DNA from 3 places in the Streptomyces sp. NPDC001985 genome. Region 2 is predicted to be linked to each of the others. Evidence: riboswitches for the same ligand, from Rfam matches in the RefSeq annotation. Region 2 holds a riboswitch; each other region holds the start of a gene.
The links. Region 2 has a riboswitch for cyclic di-AMP ahead of ABT122_RS01280 (M23 family metallopeptidase). Riboswitches for the same ligand answer to the same signal wherever they lie in the genome.
Positions count from the first base shown of each region.

Region 1 (5,249 bases), on a different contig from region 2:
GCGAAGAGGGTGAATTCGGTGCATTAGGTGGGGGTCGGGGCGGGAAATCCGGCCCCCGCAGGCCGGGAACACCCCGGAAATGAGGGCTCGCTCCGCGCCTCCGGGGGAAAGTGGGGAGAAGCGCGCTCCGGATGGCGTAAGGTTGTGTTCAACGACGCGGGGTGGAGCAGCTCGGTAGCTCGCTGGGCTCATAACCCAGAGGTCGCAGGTTCAAATCCTGTCCCCGCTACTGAAAGACCGTGGCCCGGCACTTCTCAGGAAGTGCCGGGCCATTGTCGTATGCGCGCGTCCTCGGCCCCCGCCCGGTGTATCGCCCGGTTGGACGGCGGCGGCTCGCCTCCCCGCGCGGTTGCCGCGACCCTGGGAGGGGCGCGGGAGACGTGTCCGCAGCCGTCGGCGGGCCGGAACCGGTCGGGAGAGCACCCTTGGCGCAGGAACAGCTCAGTGGATACGGCGCGCGCCGCTTTGTCCGGATGCTGCCCGTGCTCATGATCGTCGGCGGCTTCGTCTTCGATCTCGCCACCCCGCAGCGGTTCACCGCCGCGCCGATGTTCGCGGCGGCCCCGCTGATCGCCGCACCCTTCTTCTCCTGGCGCACCACCCTGCTGACCGGGCTCGCGGCGACCGCCGGGGTGATCGGGCTCCACTTCTACAAGGAGACGCTGGACGAGCCCACGACGTACACGGAGCTGGTCACCGTCGTCACCGTCTCCGGTCTGGCGCTGCTCATCAACCGGGTCATCCGGCGCGGCAACGAGCGGCTGGCCTCGGCGCGGGTCGTCGCCGAGACCGCCATGCGGGCCGTGCTGCCCACCCCCGCCGAGCGGATCGGCGGGTTCCGGGTCGCCGCGCGCTACGAGGCGGCCGTCGCGGACGCCTTCATCGGCGGCGACCTCTTCGCCGTCCAGGACACCCCGCACGGCGTACGGCTGGTGCTGGGCGATGTCCGGGGCAAGGGGCTCGGCGCGGTGGAGGCGGTCGCTGTCGCCATCGGCGCCTTCCGGGAGGCCGCCGAGCAGGAGACATCGCTGGAGCGGGTCACCGGCCGGCTGGAGCGGGCGCTGAACCGCGAGGCCGGCCGGCGCGAGACGCTGGACGCCGTCGAGGCGTTCACCACCGCCGTCCTCGGCGAGATCCCGCGCTCCGGCGGCGTCGTACGGCTGGTGAACCGGGGCCACCCGGCCCCGCTGATGCTGTACGGGGACGGGGGGCTCGGCCCGCTCGAACCCCGCGAGCACGCCCTCCCGCTCTCCATGGGCGAGCTGGAGCCCCGGCCGGACCGGGCGGACGAGTACCCGCTGCCGCCCGGCGCCACGCTGCTCCTCTACACCGACGGGGTCTCCGAGGCGCGTGACGCGCACGGGGTGTTCTACGACCCGGCCGCGCGCCTGCGGGGCCGGATCTTCACGGGGCCGGGGGAGCTGCTGGACGCGGTACTGGACGATGTGCGGCGGCACACGGGCGGGGGCGCCACGGACGACATGGCCCTGCTCGCGCTGACCAGCCCGGCGACGGCCCCCGAACCCGGTCCCGAACCCGGTCCCGAACCCGGTCCCGAACCCGGTCCCGAACCCGGTCCGGTGTCCGGCGGCGGCGATGGCGCCGGCGATGGCGGGAACCGGTCGGGCCGCCCTTCCCACGGTGCGTAATCAGAGGTCACCCCTCCGACAACGACTGATAACAATTGATATACCGTCAGTTTCGGCGCGGAGGCTGACTGCCGCTCAGGTCGCCCGAATCCGGCTGCTTGTGTCCCGTTAAGTCCATGGCAAAGAGTTTAAAGATCACTCGGAACAACTTGGAATCCGGACCGCGTGTCTATTAACGTTCGATAACGCAGCGCGGTCGTCCCAGCCGCCGTCAGGGTGGCGCCGCGCGCGTGCGCCGAATCCCGCAAGGGAACCGGGGAACCACCCATTGGGGTGAATCGGACATCGTCCACCGTTCAGTTCGCGGTGAGCGCTGCCCGTAGGAGACCTTCCTGCTCCGAACCCGTCAGCTAACCCGGTAGGCGATAAGGAAGGAAAGGAGTACGCCTCAGTGGCGTCAAACAGGCCTGCCCCGGAATCGCCTTACACGACTGCGGTCTTCAGCGAGGACGGGGCCGAGCGGTCCGTCGGTGAGTGGAACCCCACCGCGGAGACCGTCCGCCCGGTGCGCGGCCGGCACCGCCACCGTGTGATGAAGCAGCGCGGTGGATTCGCCCGCAGCTCCACCGTTCTCGGTGTCGGTGTGATCGCCGCCGTCGGCGCCGGTGGCATCGCCACCGCGCAGAACAAACCCGCCATCGCGATATCCCTCCCCGACGTCGACTCTCTTCCCGGCGTCGGCGCTTTCATGTCCGAGGACGCCGCGGACGGCGCCGAGGCGGACCGCGAGCGGACCGCCGAGTACGAGACCATGGGCCTCGCCGCCCAGGAGGCCCAGCCCACCGCGGCCGAGGCCCTGCGCTCCCGCATCCTGGAGCAGGCCGAGGACCAGCAGGCCGGTGCCGCCGAGGCAGCGCGGGCCGCCGCCGAGCGCGACGCCGCCGAGAAGGCCGCCGCGGCGGCCGAGAAGGCGGAGAAGGAAGCCGAGGCCAAGGCCGAGGCCGAGCGCGAGGCGGAGCGGAAGGCCAAGGAGAAGGCCAAGGCCGAGGCCAAGGAGAGGGCCGAGCAGAAGGCCAAGGAGAAGGCGGCGGCCGAGGCCGAGGCCAAGCGCGCCGCGCAGCTCGCCGGCAGCTACGCCCTGCCGACCTCCTCGTACACGATCACCGCCACCTACGGTCAGTCCGGCTCCATGTGGTCCTCGGGCCAGCACACCGGCCTCGACTTCGCGGCCCCGGCCGGCACCCCGGTCAAGGCCGTGGGCGGCGGCACCGTCAAGTCGGCCGGCTGGTCCGGCTCGTACGGCTACCGCATCGTGCTGCAGCTCTCCGACGGCACCGAGGTGTCGTACGCGCACCTCTCCTCGATGACCGTGGGCGCGGGCCAGCAGGTCTCCACCGGCGAGACCATCGGCCGGGTCGGCTCCACCGGCAACTCCTCCGGCGACCACCTCCACCTGGAGGTCATGACCCCGGGCGGTTCCGCCATGGACCCGATGGCCTGGCTGCGCAGCAAGAACCTCAACCCCTGACGGCTCCCTGAGGGGTCCCCCTCACCGGCCGCGGAACCCCGGCAGCCCTGGCATCCACCCCCCATGCCAGGGCTGCCGGTCTTTCCCGGGCGGACTCAGCGGCGGTACGGGTTGTACCCCTCGTAGTCCCGGTACGGCGGCGGCACCCGGACCCGGCCGGTCGCCCGCGCCGCGTGGATCAGCGCCGGGGACGCCGCGTCCTTCCGCTGCCACATGTGGTGGAGCAGCTCCTGCTCCCGGGCGACGAAGTCCGGGCCCGCCGCGCCCCGGCCGGCCCGGTGGCGCAGAAACGCCAGCGAGGTGGCGAACCGCTGGTACTCCGACACCGTGTGCGCCGCCGCCGGACCTCCCGTGCGCCGGGCCACATCACGGGCCAGGGCGCGGGCCTTCATCGACGACAGCGCCGGCGGCTCCGCCGGGGCGAGCCAGCCGGCCGCCGCGTAGGCGGGCAGTTCGGACGCTATCGTGCGCAGCTCCCGCTGCCGGGTCCAGATCACCAGCCAGGTCAGCAGCGCGAACGCGGGAACCATGAACGCCCCGTACACCGCGTAGAAGCCCCAGGGGCCGAGATACGACGCCGAGCCGTTCCACAGCGCGTGCACGGCCATCGACAGCAGCAGCCCGAGCAGCGGCAGCGCGGTCCTGCGGAACCGGCGGTGGCGGGCGGCCAGGGCGGCGGCCCCGAAGCCGATGCCGGTCAGCACGGTGAAGAGGGGGTGGGCGAACGGCGACATGACGATACGGACGAAGAAGGTCGCGGCGGTCACCGACTCCAGGCCCGACTGGCCCAGCTCCCGGTCCTCACCGAACGCCGTGCCGAGGTAGAGGATGTTCTCGGTGAAGGCGAAACCGGTGGCGGTGAAGCCGGCGATCACCACGCCGTCCACGATTCCGGTGAACTCCCGGCGGCGGAAGAAGAAGATCAGCGCGATGGCCACGGCCTTCGCGCTCTCCTCGACAATGGGCGCGATCACCGTGGCGCCCAGGGTGTCCGCGCTGGTGGGGTCGGCGGTGGCGGTGGCGATCCAGCGGATCGCGAAGGAGTTCGCGAGGATCGCGACCAGGGCGGCGGCGAAGGCGCCCCAGGCGAAGGCGAAGATCAGATTCCGCCAGGGGCCCGGTTCGACCCGGTCCAGCCAGCGGAAGGCGGCGGCGAGCAGCGGTACGGGGAGGGTGGCCAGCCCCAGGCCGACGAGGAAGCCCTGGGTGCCGGTCTCGTCCCGGACCAGCGCGAGGATCACCAGGGCGCACAGGGCCAGCACGGTGATCGGGAGACCGGCCCGGAGCGCCTTGCTCTGCCAGAGCCGGGCGGCCCGGCGCGGCTTGTAGCGCCAGCGGGCCCGCTCGGGCACGGCGTCGAACACCGGCTGCCGCGCGCAGGCGGGGACGGCGGGACCGGGGGTGGGAGCGGTCGCCGGACGCGGGGGCGGAACGGGGGCGGGGGACGGCTCCCCGTCCGGCTGGAGGGGTGGCGCGTTGGACGGCGGACGGGGCTGCGGGTGATGGGGGAGCGGCTCGGACACCCAACGACCCTAACGACGCCCACTGACACCTGGCGACGCCGTCTCGGCGCCCACCCTGCCGCGAGACGCCGCGTCTACCGCCCGGGAAGCCGTTCGGGAAGCCGCTCGGTCCGGCTGAACAGCAGGTCCCGCACGGTGTGGCCCTTGTCCAGGCCCTGGCCCTCGAACCGGGTCAGGGGGCGGAACGCGGGGCGGGGCGCGTAGCCGCCGTCCGCCCGGGTGTTCTCGAAGTCCGGGTGCGCGGAGAGCACATCGAGCATCTGCTCGGCGTACGGCTCCCAGTCGGTCGCGCAGTGCAGCACCGCGCCCGGCCTGAGACAGCGCGCGGCGAGGGTGAGGAACTCGGGCTGGATCAGCCGGCGCTTGTGGTGCCGCTTCTTGGGCCACGGGTCGGGGAAGTAGACGCGGAGGCCGTCCAGCGAGGCGGGGGCGAGCATCTCGCGGAGCAGGATGATCGCGTCGCCGTTGGCGACGCGGATGTTGGAGAGGCCGTTCCGCTCGGCGAGGCCGAGGAGATTGCCCTGGCCGGGGGTGTGCACATCGACGGCGAGGATGCCGGTGCCGGGGTCGGCGGCGGCCATCCGGGCGGTGGCCTCGCCCATGCCGAAG
Region 1 is NZ_JBEOYB010000027.1:16,534-21,782, reverse strand. Features, by position in the region: tRNA gene ABT122_RS14460 (tRNA-Met) at 156-229, shown strand; gene ABT122_RS14455 (PP2C family protein-serine/threonine phosphatase) at 426-1,649, shown strand; cyclic di-AMP (ydaO/yuaA leader) riboswitch at 1,873-2,029, shown strand; gene ABT122_RS14450 (M23 family metallopeptidase) at 2,041-3,117, shown strand; gene ABT122_RS14445 (PrsW family intramembrane metalloprotease) at 3,213-4,640, opposite strand; gene trmB (tRNA (guanosine(46)-N7)-methyltransferase TrmB) at 4,715-5,249, opposite strand, start outside.
Region 1: another riboswitch for cyclic di-AMP. It lies ahead of ABT122_RS14450 (M23 family metallopeptidase); the one in region 2 lies ahead of ABT122_RS01280 (M23 family metallopeptidase).

Region 2 (5,249 bases):
CGGATGACCACCCGGCAGGAGTCCGGCCCGCACGGCACGGAATCCGGGCACACCACCGCACCGTCGCACAGCCGGGCGCCGGGAGGGCACCCCGCCCGCCGAATCCGGGAGCACCGGGCACGGCGTTCCCTGAGCGGCCCGCCGGAGAGCCGTGACGGGCCGTCGCACCCCTCCGCCGGGGTATGTCGTGTGGATCTCGCTGGGCTCGCGCGCCCCGGCACCGCACCTCGCCGCGGTGTCGTCCGTCACCCCTGCCCGCCCCGCAGTGACCCCATCCTCCGCCTCGCGCCGCACGGCACCGGACCCAGCCCCACTCAGTCCCTAGTTCCGGACGCGCGCCGTCGTCACGGATCGGTGCGCCGGGCGAGCCGGTTCCGCGCTCCGCAGCCGGTGCGCCCCGGCGGTGCGCTCGGCGTGCAGCGCGGTGAGCGCCCGCGCCCGCTCCGCGTCCCCGCGCGCCACCGCGTCCACGATCGCCCCGTACTCGGCCCAGGACGCCGCGGGCTCGGCCGGCGGCTGCACCGCGTACATCCAGGCGATCTTGTGCCGGAGCTGGGTGAGCAGCGCGATCAGCCCCGGGCTCCCGGAGGCCCCGGCCAGGGTCTCGTGGAACCAGCCGGCGAGGGCCCGCAGGTCCTGGCTCTGCCCCCGGCGGGCCCGCTCCTGGCCGAGGCGGACCAGGCCGCGCAGCACCTTGAGGTGTGCCTCGGTGCGCCGCCGGGCGGCGCGGGCCGCGCCCAGCGGCTCCAGCAGCGCCCTGACCTCCAGCAGATCGGCGGCCTCCTGCTCGGTGGGCTCGGCGACCTGGGCACCGGCGTGTCTGCGGATGACGACAAAGCCCTCGGACTCCAGGGTGCGCAGGGCCTCGCGCACCGGGATGCGGGAGACTCCGTAGCGGCGGGCGAGCTGCTCCTCCGCGAGCCGGCCGCCGCGCGGGAACACCCCGGAGACGATGTCGTCGCGGAGCGCCGTGCCTACCGAGTGCGCGGGAACGCGCATCACCGAACCTCCGCCTTCATCCGCTCACTCCGCGTGGAACGCAGCCGGTCTGACGTCTGTTCGGCGACTCTATTGCAGCGGCCCCCGTTTTCCGATGGCCTCTCGACGGCCGGGGATTCCTTCCGGCCGCCACCCCGGCCGCCACCCGGCCGCAGCCCCGGACCGGGCGGCGGCACGCCGAAGGCCCCGGCGCGCTGCCGCCGGGGCCTTCGGTGGGATGACGGTGCGGGCCGGCCGCGCTCCGGGGGCGCCGGGCGTCCGACGGGACGCCGCCGGGCCCGGCGCGGTGGTGTCAGAGGGAGACTCCGTGGGCGCGCAGATAGGCGACCGGGTCGATGTCGGAGCCGTAGTCGGCGCCGCCTCTGGCCTCGAAGTGGAGGTGGGGCCCGGTGGAGTTGCCCGTGGAGCCCGCGAGGCCGATCTGCTGGCCCGCCACGACGCTCTGGCCCGCCGTGACACCGATGGACGCCAGATGGCCGTACTGGGTGTAGGAGCCGTCGTTCATCCTGATGACGACGTTGTTGCCATAGGCGCCGCCCCAGCCCGCCTCCACGACCGTGCCCATGCCGACCGACATCACGGGGGTGCCGTGGGGGGCGTGGAAGTCGATGCCGGAGTGGCTGCCGGAGGACCAGAGGGAGCCGCCGGCGCGGTAGCCGGTGGAGACATGGGAACCGGCGACGGGGGACTGGAAGGTGTTGAGCCGGCGGCGCTCTGCCTCACGGGCGGCGCGCTCCTCGGCCGCACGGGCCTCACGGGCCCGCTCGTCGGCCCTGCGCTGGGCCTCCTCGGCGGCCTGGACCCGGGCGACGGCCGCGGACTTCTGGGTGGCCGCCTGGTCGGCGACCTCGTCGGCGAGGGAGTCCGCGTCGGCGTCGGCGCTGATGATCATCAGCGATCCGGTGTCCTCCAGGGACGGCGCGCCCGATCCGGCGGCGTGGGCCGGGGCGGCGAGGGTTCCGCAGACTCCGGTGGTGGCGAGGGTGGCGACACCGGCGATGCTCGCGCTTCTGCGCGTCATCCGGCCAGGCGCACGGTGTTTCCCGGTGGGGCGGGTCAACGCCATGGAGAGGCTGGTCCTTTCCTTCCTTCTCGCCTACCGGGTTAGCTGACGGGTTCGGAGCAGGAAGGTCTCCTACGGGCCCCTCCGCATGGCGGCGAAGGCGCTCGATTCACCCCTGGGACGGTGGGTCCCCGGTTCCCCGGACTCGCGCCCTGGGGGATTCGGCGATGGCTGCCCGTGCCACGGGTGCGGCGTCGTGCGGGCGAACAGCCGGACCGACGCTAAGCGCGGGATCTTCCCTCCGCCAAACAAAGAGCTGCTTTTGTTGCACATGCCACAGCCCAGAAAGGCATCTTCCCCATGACAAACGATCAAAAGGGACATATGGCAGCCAGATGAGGGAACCCCGGCACCCGTGGCCGCCGGGGTTCCCTCATCCGTCCCGATCAGCCGGTGACGACGGTCACTTCACCGATACCGAGGGCCTTGACGGGCTCCGCGATCTGCGCGGCGTCCCCCACCAGGACCGTGACCAGCCGGTCCTGCGGGAAGGCGTTGACCACCGCGACCGTCGCCTCCACCGTGCCGGTCTCGGCCAGCCGGACGTAGAGCTGGGCCTGGTAGTCGTCGGGGAGGTGCTGCTCGACCTGGTCGGCCAGCGTGCCCGCGACGGAGGCGGCCATCTCGTACTTCAGCGGGGCGACGCCCACCAGGTTCTGCACCGCCACATCCCGCTCGGCGTCGGTGAGCCCGCCGGCCGCCAGGGTCCGCAGCACCTTCCACAGATCGTCGAGGGCCGGGCCGGTGTTGGGGGTGTCCACCGAGCCGCTGATGGCGAGCAGGGAGACGCCCGAGCCGTCCGGGGCGGAGCGCAGCACCTGGCCGAAGGCGCGCACACCGTAGGTGTAGCCCTTCTCCTCGCGGAGCACCCGGTCGAGCCGGGAGGTCAGCGTGCCGCCGAGGCAGTAGGTGCCGAGCACCTGGGCGGGCCAGACCCGGTCGTGGCGGTCCGCGCCGACCCGTCCGATCAGCACCTGGGTCTGGACCGCGCCGGGGCGGTCCACGACGACCACCCGGCCGGTGTCGTCGGCGGTGACCGCCGGCACGGGGCGCAGGTCCGCGGTGTCGCCCGTCCACTCGCCGAGGGTCTCGGCGAGCACGGCGTCGACATCGACCTCGGCGAGATCGCCGACGATCACCGCGGTGGCGGTGGCGGGGCGGACATGCGCCTCGTAGAAGGCGCGCACGGCCGCCGCGTCGATCCGGGCGACGGTCTCCTCGGTGCCCTGGCGCGGACGGGACATCCGCAGGGACTCCGGGAAGAGCTGCCGGTACAGCTCCTTGGCGGCCCGGCGGCCCGGGTTGGCCGTCTCGTGCGGGATCTCGTCCAGCCGGTTGCGCACCAGCCGCTCGATCTCGGTGTCGAGGAACGCGGGGGCCCGCAGGGCCTCGGCCACCAGCCCGAGCGCCTTGGGCAGCCGGGAGACCGGGACCTCCAGCGAGACCCGGACACCGGGGTGGTCGGCGTGTGCGTCGAGCGTGGCGCCGCACCGCTCCAGCTCGGCGGCGAACTCCTCGGCGGAGCGCTTGTCGGTGCCCTCCGAGAGCGCCCGCGCCATGATCGTGGCAATGCCGTCGAGGCCCTCGGGCTCGGCGTCGAGCGGCGCGTCGAGGGAGACCTCGACCGCCACGACCTGCTGTCCGGGGCGGTGACAGCGCAGCACGGTCAGGCCGTTGTCCAGGGTGCCGCGGTCGGGGGCGGGGAACGCCCAGGGCCTGGCCTCCCCGGCCTGCGGCTGCGGGTGGAACTCCATGGTGGTCAGCGGCTCGGCGGCGTCGGTCACTGGCGCGCCCCTTCTTCGTCGTCGCTCTGCTCGGTCGTGTCGGACGGGTCGTCGGCATCGGCGTCGGCGGCCACCGGCTCGTACACCAGCACCGCCCGGTTGTCGGGGCGCAGCCGGGCCGCGGCGACCGCGCGCACCTCGTCGGCGGTGATGTCGAGGACCCGGTCGACGGCGGTCAGCGCCAGCTGCGGGTCCCCGAAGAGCACCGCGTACCGGCAGAGTTCGTCGGCGCGGCCCGCGACGGTGGAGAGGCGGTCCAGCCACTCGCGCTCCAGCTGGGCCTGGGCGCGCTCCATCTCCTCGGGGGTCGGGCCCTCATCGGCGAACCGGGCCAGCTCCTCGTCGACGGCGGTCTCGATCTGCGGGACCTCGACGCCGCCGGAGGTCTTCACGTCCAGCCAGCCCAGCGAGGGGGCCCCGGCGAGCCGCAGCAGCCCGAAGCCGGCCGCGACGGCGGTGCGGTCCCTGCGGACCAGCCGGTTGTGCAGCCGGGAGGACTCGCCGCCGCCGAGCACCGTGAGCGCCAGATCGACGGCGTCGCACTCGCGGGTGCCGTCGTGCGGGAGCCGGTAGGCGGCCATCAGCGCCCGCGCCGGGACGTCCTCCTCCACGACCTCGCGCAGCTGCTCGCCGATGTTCTCCGGGAGGGAGCCGTCGCGCGGGGGCTGCTTGCCGTCGTGGGAGGGGATCGAACCGAAGTACTTCTCGATCCAGGCGAGGGTCCGCTCCGGGTCGATGTCCCCGACAACGGAGAGCACGGCGTTGTTCGGCGCGTAGTACGTACGGAAGAAGGCGCGGGCGTCGTCGAGGGTCGCCGCGTCCAGATCGGCCATGGAGCCGATGGGGGTGTGGTGGTAAGGATGGCCCTCGGGGTAGGAGAGGGCGGTCAGCTTCTCGAAGGCGGTGCCGTACGGGACGTTGTCGTAGCGCTGACGGCGCTCGTTCTTGACGACGTCGCGCTGGTTCTCCATCGACTCGTCGTCGAGCGCGGCGAGGAGGGAGCCCATCCGGTCGGCCTCCAGCCAGAGCGCCAGCTCCAGCTGGTGGGTGGGCATGGTCTCGAAATAATTGGTGCGCTCGAAGCTGGTGGTGCCGTTGAGCGAACCACCGGCGCCCTGCACCAGCTCGAAGTGGCCGTTGCCGTGGACCTGCTTGGAACCCTGGAACATCAGGTGCTCGAAGAGGTGGGCGAGTCCGGTACGGCCCTTGACCTCGTGACGCGAGCCCACGTCGTACCAGAGGCAGACCGCGGCGACCGGCGTCAGATGGTCCTCGGAGAGCACCACGCGCAGGCCATTGGCCAGCCGGTGCTCCGTCGCTGTCAGGCCGCCCGAACCGGCCTGCGCTGTGGCCGTGTGACCCATGGGCATGTACGTCCCTTCGATCGCGATGCTGTGGGTGTT
Region 2 is NZ_JBEOYB010000002.1:105,988-111,236, forward strand. Features, by position in the region: gene ABT122_RS01275 (GntR family transcriptional regulator) at 322-999, opposite strand; gene ABT122_RS01280 (M23 family metallopeptidase) at 1,292-2,065, opposite strand; cyclic di-AMP (ydaO/yuaA leader) riboswitch at 2,079-2,239, opposite strand; gene ABT122_RS01285 (M16 family metallopeptidase) at 2,449-3,816, opposite strand; gene ABT122_RS01290 (M16 family metallopeptidase) at 3,843-5,216, opposite strand.

Region 3 (5,249 bases), on a different contig from region 2:
CGCCGACGGGCACGGCCAAGGGCTGGCGGCTGTGGATCGAGGGCTGGGCGGTCGCCCTGCGCGAGCCCGCGCTGCGGGAGGTCGCCCGCGATCTCGACCAGCAGTGGAAGGCGGCTCTGACCGAGGTGATCACCGAGGGTGCCGCCGCAGGTGAGTTCCCCTGCCCCGATCCCGCGTCGGCGGCCTGGCGGCTCACCGCCTTCCTCGACGGGCTGGCCGTGCAGATGACCTCGTACGCCGGTTCGCTCTCCCGCGCCGCGATGCTGGAGTGGACCGATGAGGCGCTCGCCCGGGAACTGGGGCTCGACCGCGAGGCGCTGACCGCCGCCATCCGCTGAACCCGCGGATGGCGGCTCCCGGCCGGGCCGGAGCGGCGGCAGCGGGTCAGAGCGGGAGCAGATCCGGCCGCTTCGCCGCCACGTGGTCGCCGGAGCTGACACCGCGCAGTCTGCGCCCGATCCAGGGCACCAGGTACTCGCGCGCCCACTGGATGTCGTCGCGCCGCACTTCCAGGGTGCCCCTCGGCGGGAGCACCGGCCAGGCCTGGTCGGGGTCGGCGGGCACCGGGAGCCCCAGCACCTGCCCGGCGCGCAGGGCGACCCTCGTGTGCCCCTCCGGGGAGAGGTGCAGCCGGTCGCTGTCCCAGGCCCGCCGGTCCTGCACCGACCTGAGGGACCACAGGTCGAGCACCGGACAGCCGTAGCGGTCGGCGATGGACCGCACGTGCGCGGTGTAGGTGGCGACCTTGCCGCGCAGATGGCGCAGCACGGGTACGTCACGGGTGTCGAAGCCGGTGGTCACCATCACGGTGCCGACGGCGCCGGTGAGGTCGGCGACCGCGCGCTCGAAGCGCTCGGCCACGTCGTCCGGGTCGCTGCCCGGCCGGATGATGTCATTGCCCCCGGCGCAGAACGACACCAGGTCCGGGGCGAGTTGTCTGGCCCTCGGCACCTGCTCCGCGACGATCTGGTCGAGGAGACGGCCGCGTACCGCCAGGTTGGCGTAGCGAAAGGTGTGTTCGGGCCTGCGGTCGGCGAGCAGCACCGCGAAGCGGTCCGCCCAGCCGACGAAGGACCCGTCCGGTCCGGGGTCTCCGACTCCCTCGGTGAAGCTGTCACCGATAGCCGCGTACGACCCGATTCCGCCCTGGTTGTCTGTGCTCGAATCGTCTGCCACAAGAACTCATCTTGAACCCGTGGATGTGACCTACGCGACCGTAAGGAGGGGTTGACGGCGGGTGATCTTTACCACCGGGGAATATCACGCGGTGGGGAATAGCGCCGAATCCCCCCGCACCGTCGGGCGGTACGGGGGGATTCGAGCGTTCTGGGCGGTTTGCCGTTCGCCTCAGAGGGAGACGCCGTGCTGGCGGAGATACGCCACCGGGTCGATGTCCGAGCCGTAGGAGGCGGTGGTGCGGATCTCGAAGTGCAGGTGCGGGCCGCTGGAGTTGCCGGTGGAGCCCGAGAGGCCGAGCTGGGTGCCGCCGCTCACGCTCTGCCCCGCGGAGACGGAGAGGGAGGAGAGGTGGGCGTACTGCCCGTAGGTGCCGTCGGTGTGCTGGACGATGACCTCGTTGCCGTACGCGCCGCTCCAGCCGGCGGAGACGACGGTGCCCGGACCGACGGAGCGGACGGAGGTGCCGGTGGGCGCCGCGAAGTCGACACCGGTGTGGTAGCCGCTGGACCACATCGAGCCGGTCGCGCGGTAGGAGGTGGTGACACCGCCGGACGCGACCGGGCTGGTGTAGCCGGAGGAGGAGCCCTGGGCCTCCCCGGCGGGCTGCTCCGGGGCCGGCTGCTCGGCGGCGGGGGCGGGCTCCGGCTCCGGCTGGGGGGCCGCGGCACCGGCCGGGCCCTTGCCGCCGGAGCCGGTGCCCGGGGTCTTCTCCGGGGCGGCGGCCGGGCCGGACTCCCGGCCTCCGGAGCGGTCGGCGCGCGCCTCGGACGCGCCGCCGATGGCGAGTTCGAGACCCGGGTGGATCATCGAGGGATCGTCGCCGATGGTGTCGCGGTTCTTCTCGTACAGCCCCTGCCAGCCGCCGTCGACCCGGTGCTCGTCGGCGATCGCGGTCAGATGGTCGCCGGCGACGACGCGGTACGTGGCGGAGGCGGGGGCCGCCGGGGCCTGAGCCTGGGTCTGGGTCTGGGCCTGGGCGGCCTTCACCGGGGCCACGGCGGGGGCGGCGGCCGGGGCCGACCGCTCGGCCGCGTGGGCGCCGGTCGCCCCCATCAGCGGGAGGGCCAAGGCGGCCCCGCCGGTGCCGGCGGCGACGAAACCACGGGTGAGCGGGTTGTTCCTGGGGCGGCGGTGCTTACCCTTTGCGGGCATGGCGCATTCCTCTCCGGCGCCTGCGAGGTGAGCTGTCGGGTTCGGGCTGGAGATGCCCGGCCGCGCTCTGCGCGGCTTCACCCCGAGCCGTCCGGCGAGCCGGAACGGCGTACTGCCTGGGTCCCCCGCTCCTGCCACGAATCGACGTCCGATGGGAGTCCGGCCGGCGGCAGGATTAGGCGGTCCGCCCGGATGGCCGTGACCGTAGATGAGCCGAGCGGACCGGAACAAGCTGCTCCGCTTCACGGCCGGGGGTCCTGCGGCCCCGCTCCCGGGGATTCCGGTCACCCTGCGTGGAGCGCGCTCCCCCAACTCCCGCCCCGGCGTCGGCGTTGTCCTCCGCCGCACCGGCACGGACCGTCACCACTATGATCCTGCTCACCGACCGCACCCCATCTCCGCCGCAGCCGGGGCAGGTTATGGCGAAACAGCTAAATGGGCCATAACGACCCAGATGTGCTGATTAGAGACGGTGGAGCCGGAAGACCGCGGCGTCGAGGTCACCCGAGAGCCCGGTGTGCAGCCCGTGGTGCAGCAGCACCGCCCCCCGGTGCACGGCGCCGGTGTCCCGGCACTCGTACCGGCCGGCCGGATCGAGGCCGCGCAGCCGGAGCCTCGGCGGCCGTTCGCCGTAGTGCTGCGACGGGAGCCAGGCGAGGACGGCGGTCTCGTCGCCGCGCAGATACTGCACCGCGCTCAGTCCGCCGCCGGGCGGGCGGAGCCGGTGGAGGTCGCCGTGCTGCACCAGTGGCCGTATCTCCTTGTAGAGAGCGATCCAGCCGCGCGCCTCGGCGAGTTCCTCCTCGCTCCACTCGGTGAGGTCGCCGCCGATGCCCAGCACCCCGGCCATGGCACTGACGAAGCGGAAGCGGAGCGAGCTGCGCCGGCCGTTGAGCTGGGTGTTCGGACTGTCGGTGACCCAGGCGGCCATCACCCGCGCCGGATGGAGCTGGCTCAGGCCGTGCTGGATGGCGAGCCGGTCCAGCGGATCGGTGTTGTCGGAGGTCCACACCTGATCCGTACGGGAGAGAATCCCGAGGTCGATCCGGCCGCCGCCGCCCGAGCAGGACTCGAAGTCCACCCCGGGGTGGGCGGCCCGCAGCCGGTCCAGGAGTCCGTACAGCCCCTGGACGTGCTCCACCCACAGCCGCTGCGGATAGGGGTCGCCCGGCCAGCCGGGGTCGGTGAAGCAGCGGTTGAAGTCCCACTTCACGTAGTCGATCGGCGCGCTGTCGAGCAGCGCGTGCAGCCGCTCCCACAGATGCTCCCGGACATCGCGGCGGGCGACATTGAGGACGAGCTGATGGCGGTACTCGGTACGGGTCCGGCCGGGCCGGTGCTGCACCCAGTCGGGGTGGGCGCGGTGGAGATCGCTGTCGGGGTTGACCATCTCCGGCTCGACCCAGATCCCGAAGCGCATCCCCCGCGCGCGCACCTCGTCGGCGAGCGGCTTGAGACCGCCGGGGAAGCGGTCGGGGTTGGGGGTCCAGTCGCCGAGCCCGGCGCGGTCGCTGGTGCGCCGCCCGAACCAGGCGTCGTCGACCACGAAGAGCTCGACCCCGAGGGCGGCGGCCCGCCGGGCGAGGGCGCGCTGCTGCGGCTCGGAGATGTCGAAGCCGGTGGCCTCCCAGGAGTTGTAGAGGACGGGCCGCTCGGCCGCCGCGTCCGGGATCACCCGGGCGAGCTGCCAGCGGTGCCAGGCCCTGCTGGCCCCGCCGAAGCCCTCCCGGCTCCAGAGCCCGGCGAAGACGGGCGAGACATAGGACTCGCCGGGGGCGAGCCGCACCAGTCCGGAGTCGTCGTGGCCCGCGCCCCCGGTGATCTGGACCAGTCCGTCGGGCAGCCGGTGGACGGCGATCCGCCAGGAGCCGGACCAGCCGAGCGCACAGCCGTACACCTCGCCGTGCTCCTCGGTCGCCGCGCCGCCGGCGTCCAGGGCGACCCAGGGCAGATGCTGGTGTCCGGTGTGGCCCCGGCGGCTCCCGATGATGTGCTCGCCGTACGTCAGCGGGGAGCGCACCAGCCGGGACTCGGCCGCCCAGCGGCCGTGGAGCTGGCTCAGCCGCCAGGTGTCGCGCGGGGGCAGGGTCCAGGTGGCGGCGTCGGCGCGGAGCAGCTCCAGGGCGGGTCCCGTGCCCTCGTGCGCGGCGGTGGTCCAGCGCTCGACGACATCGCTGTCGTCGCGCATCCGGTGGTGCAGGGTGAGTCCGAGGCCGTGCACGGGGTCGGTGAAGCGCAGCCGCAGTTCGTCGCCGTCCACCGTGGCGCCGGCGAAGGCCCACTCGGTGCCGCGCACCTCGGGGGTGCGGACGCTGAGCGCGGGGCGGACGAAGCGGGGGCCGCCCTCGACCGGGTACTCCTCATGGCCGTCGAGCGGGGATTCGAAGGGGCGGTGGGGCGGTGGGGCCTCGGCGGCGAGCGCCTCGGCGTCCGCGCCGGTGATCCGGGGGCCCCAGTGGAGGTGGAGCAGCGCGTCGTCGTCCGACAGCCGAAACGCATAGCTGCTCGACGCCCCGGAGAGCACCCAGACACGGCCCCTGCCGACACTTTCGATCATCCCGACCCCCGGATTGCAACAGATCCGAACAGGCCCGCACATCATCCGACGGTTTCCCCCGTCGGTGCAATGCCCCCGTAACAGCCGGAATAAATGATTGCCCGAGGAATCGATGTCGTATCGTCAAGAACACGCCATCGTCGGCGACGAGCGCCGGCGTCCGTGACCTCAGGAGCCTCCGTGACGCAGCAGTTGCCACAGGTCCCGTCGACCGAGCCCGAGCTGGCCGGGGTGCGCAATTTCCGGGATGTCGGCGGGCTGCCGACCGTGGACGGCGGCCGGGTGCGGTACGGCAGGCTCTACCGCAGCGGTCACCTCGCCAACGCCACCGCGGAGGATGTGTCGTTCCTGGCCGGCCTGG
Region 3 is NZ_JBEOYB010000068.1:28,827-34,075, reverse strand. Features, by position in the region: gene ABT122_RS26295 (TetR/AcrR family transcriptional regulator) at 1-338, shown strand, start outside; gene ABT122_RS26290 (SGNH/GDSL hydrolase family protein) at 385-1,176, opposite strand; gene ABT122_RS26285 (M23 family metallopeptidase) at 1,348-2,331, opposite strand; cyclic di-AMP (ydaO/yuaA leader) riboswitch at 2,336-2,488, opposite strand; gene ABT122_RS26280 (alpha-galactosidase) at 2,795-4,888, opposite strand; gene ABT122_RS26275 (tyrosine-protein phosphatase) at 5,069-5,249, shown strand, end outside.
Region 3: another riboswitch for cyclic di-AMP. It lies ahead of ABT122_RS26285 (M23 family metallopeptidase); the one in region 2 lies ahead of ABT122_RS01280 (M23 family metallopeptidase).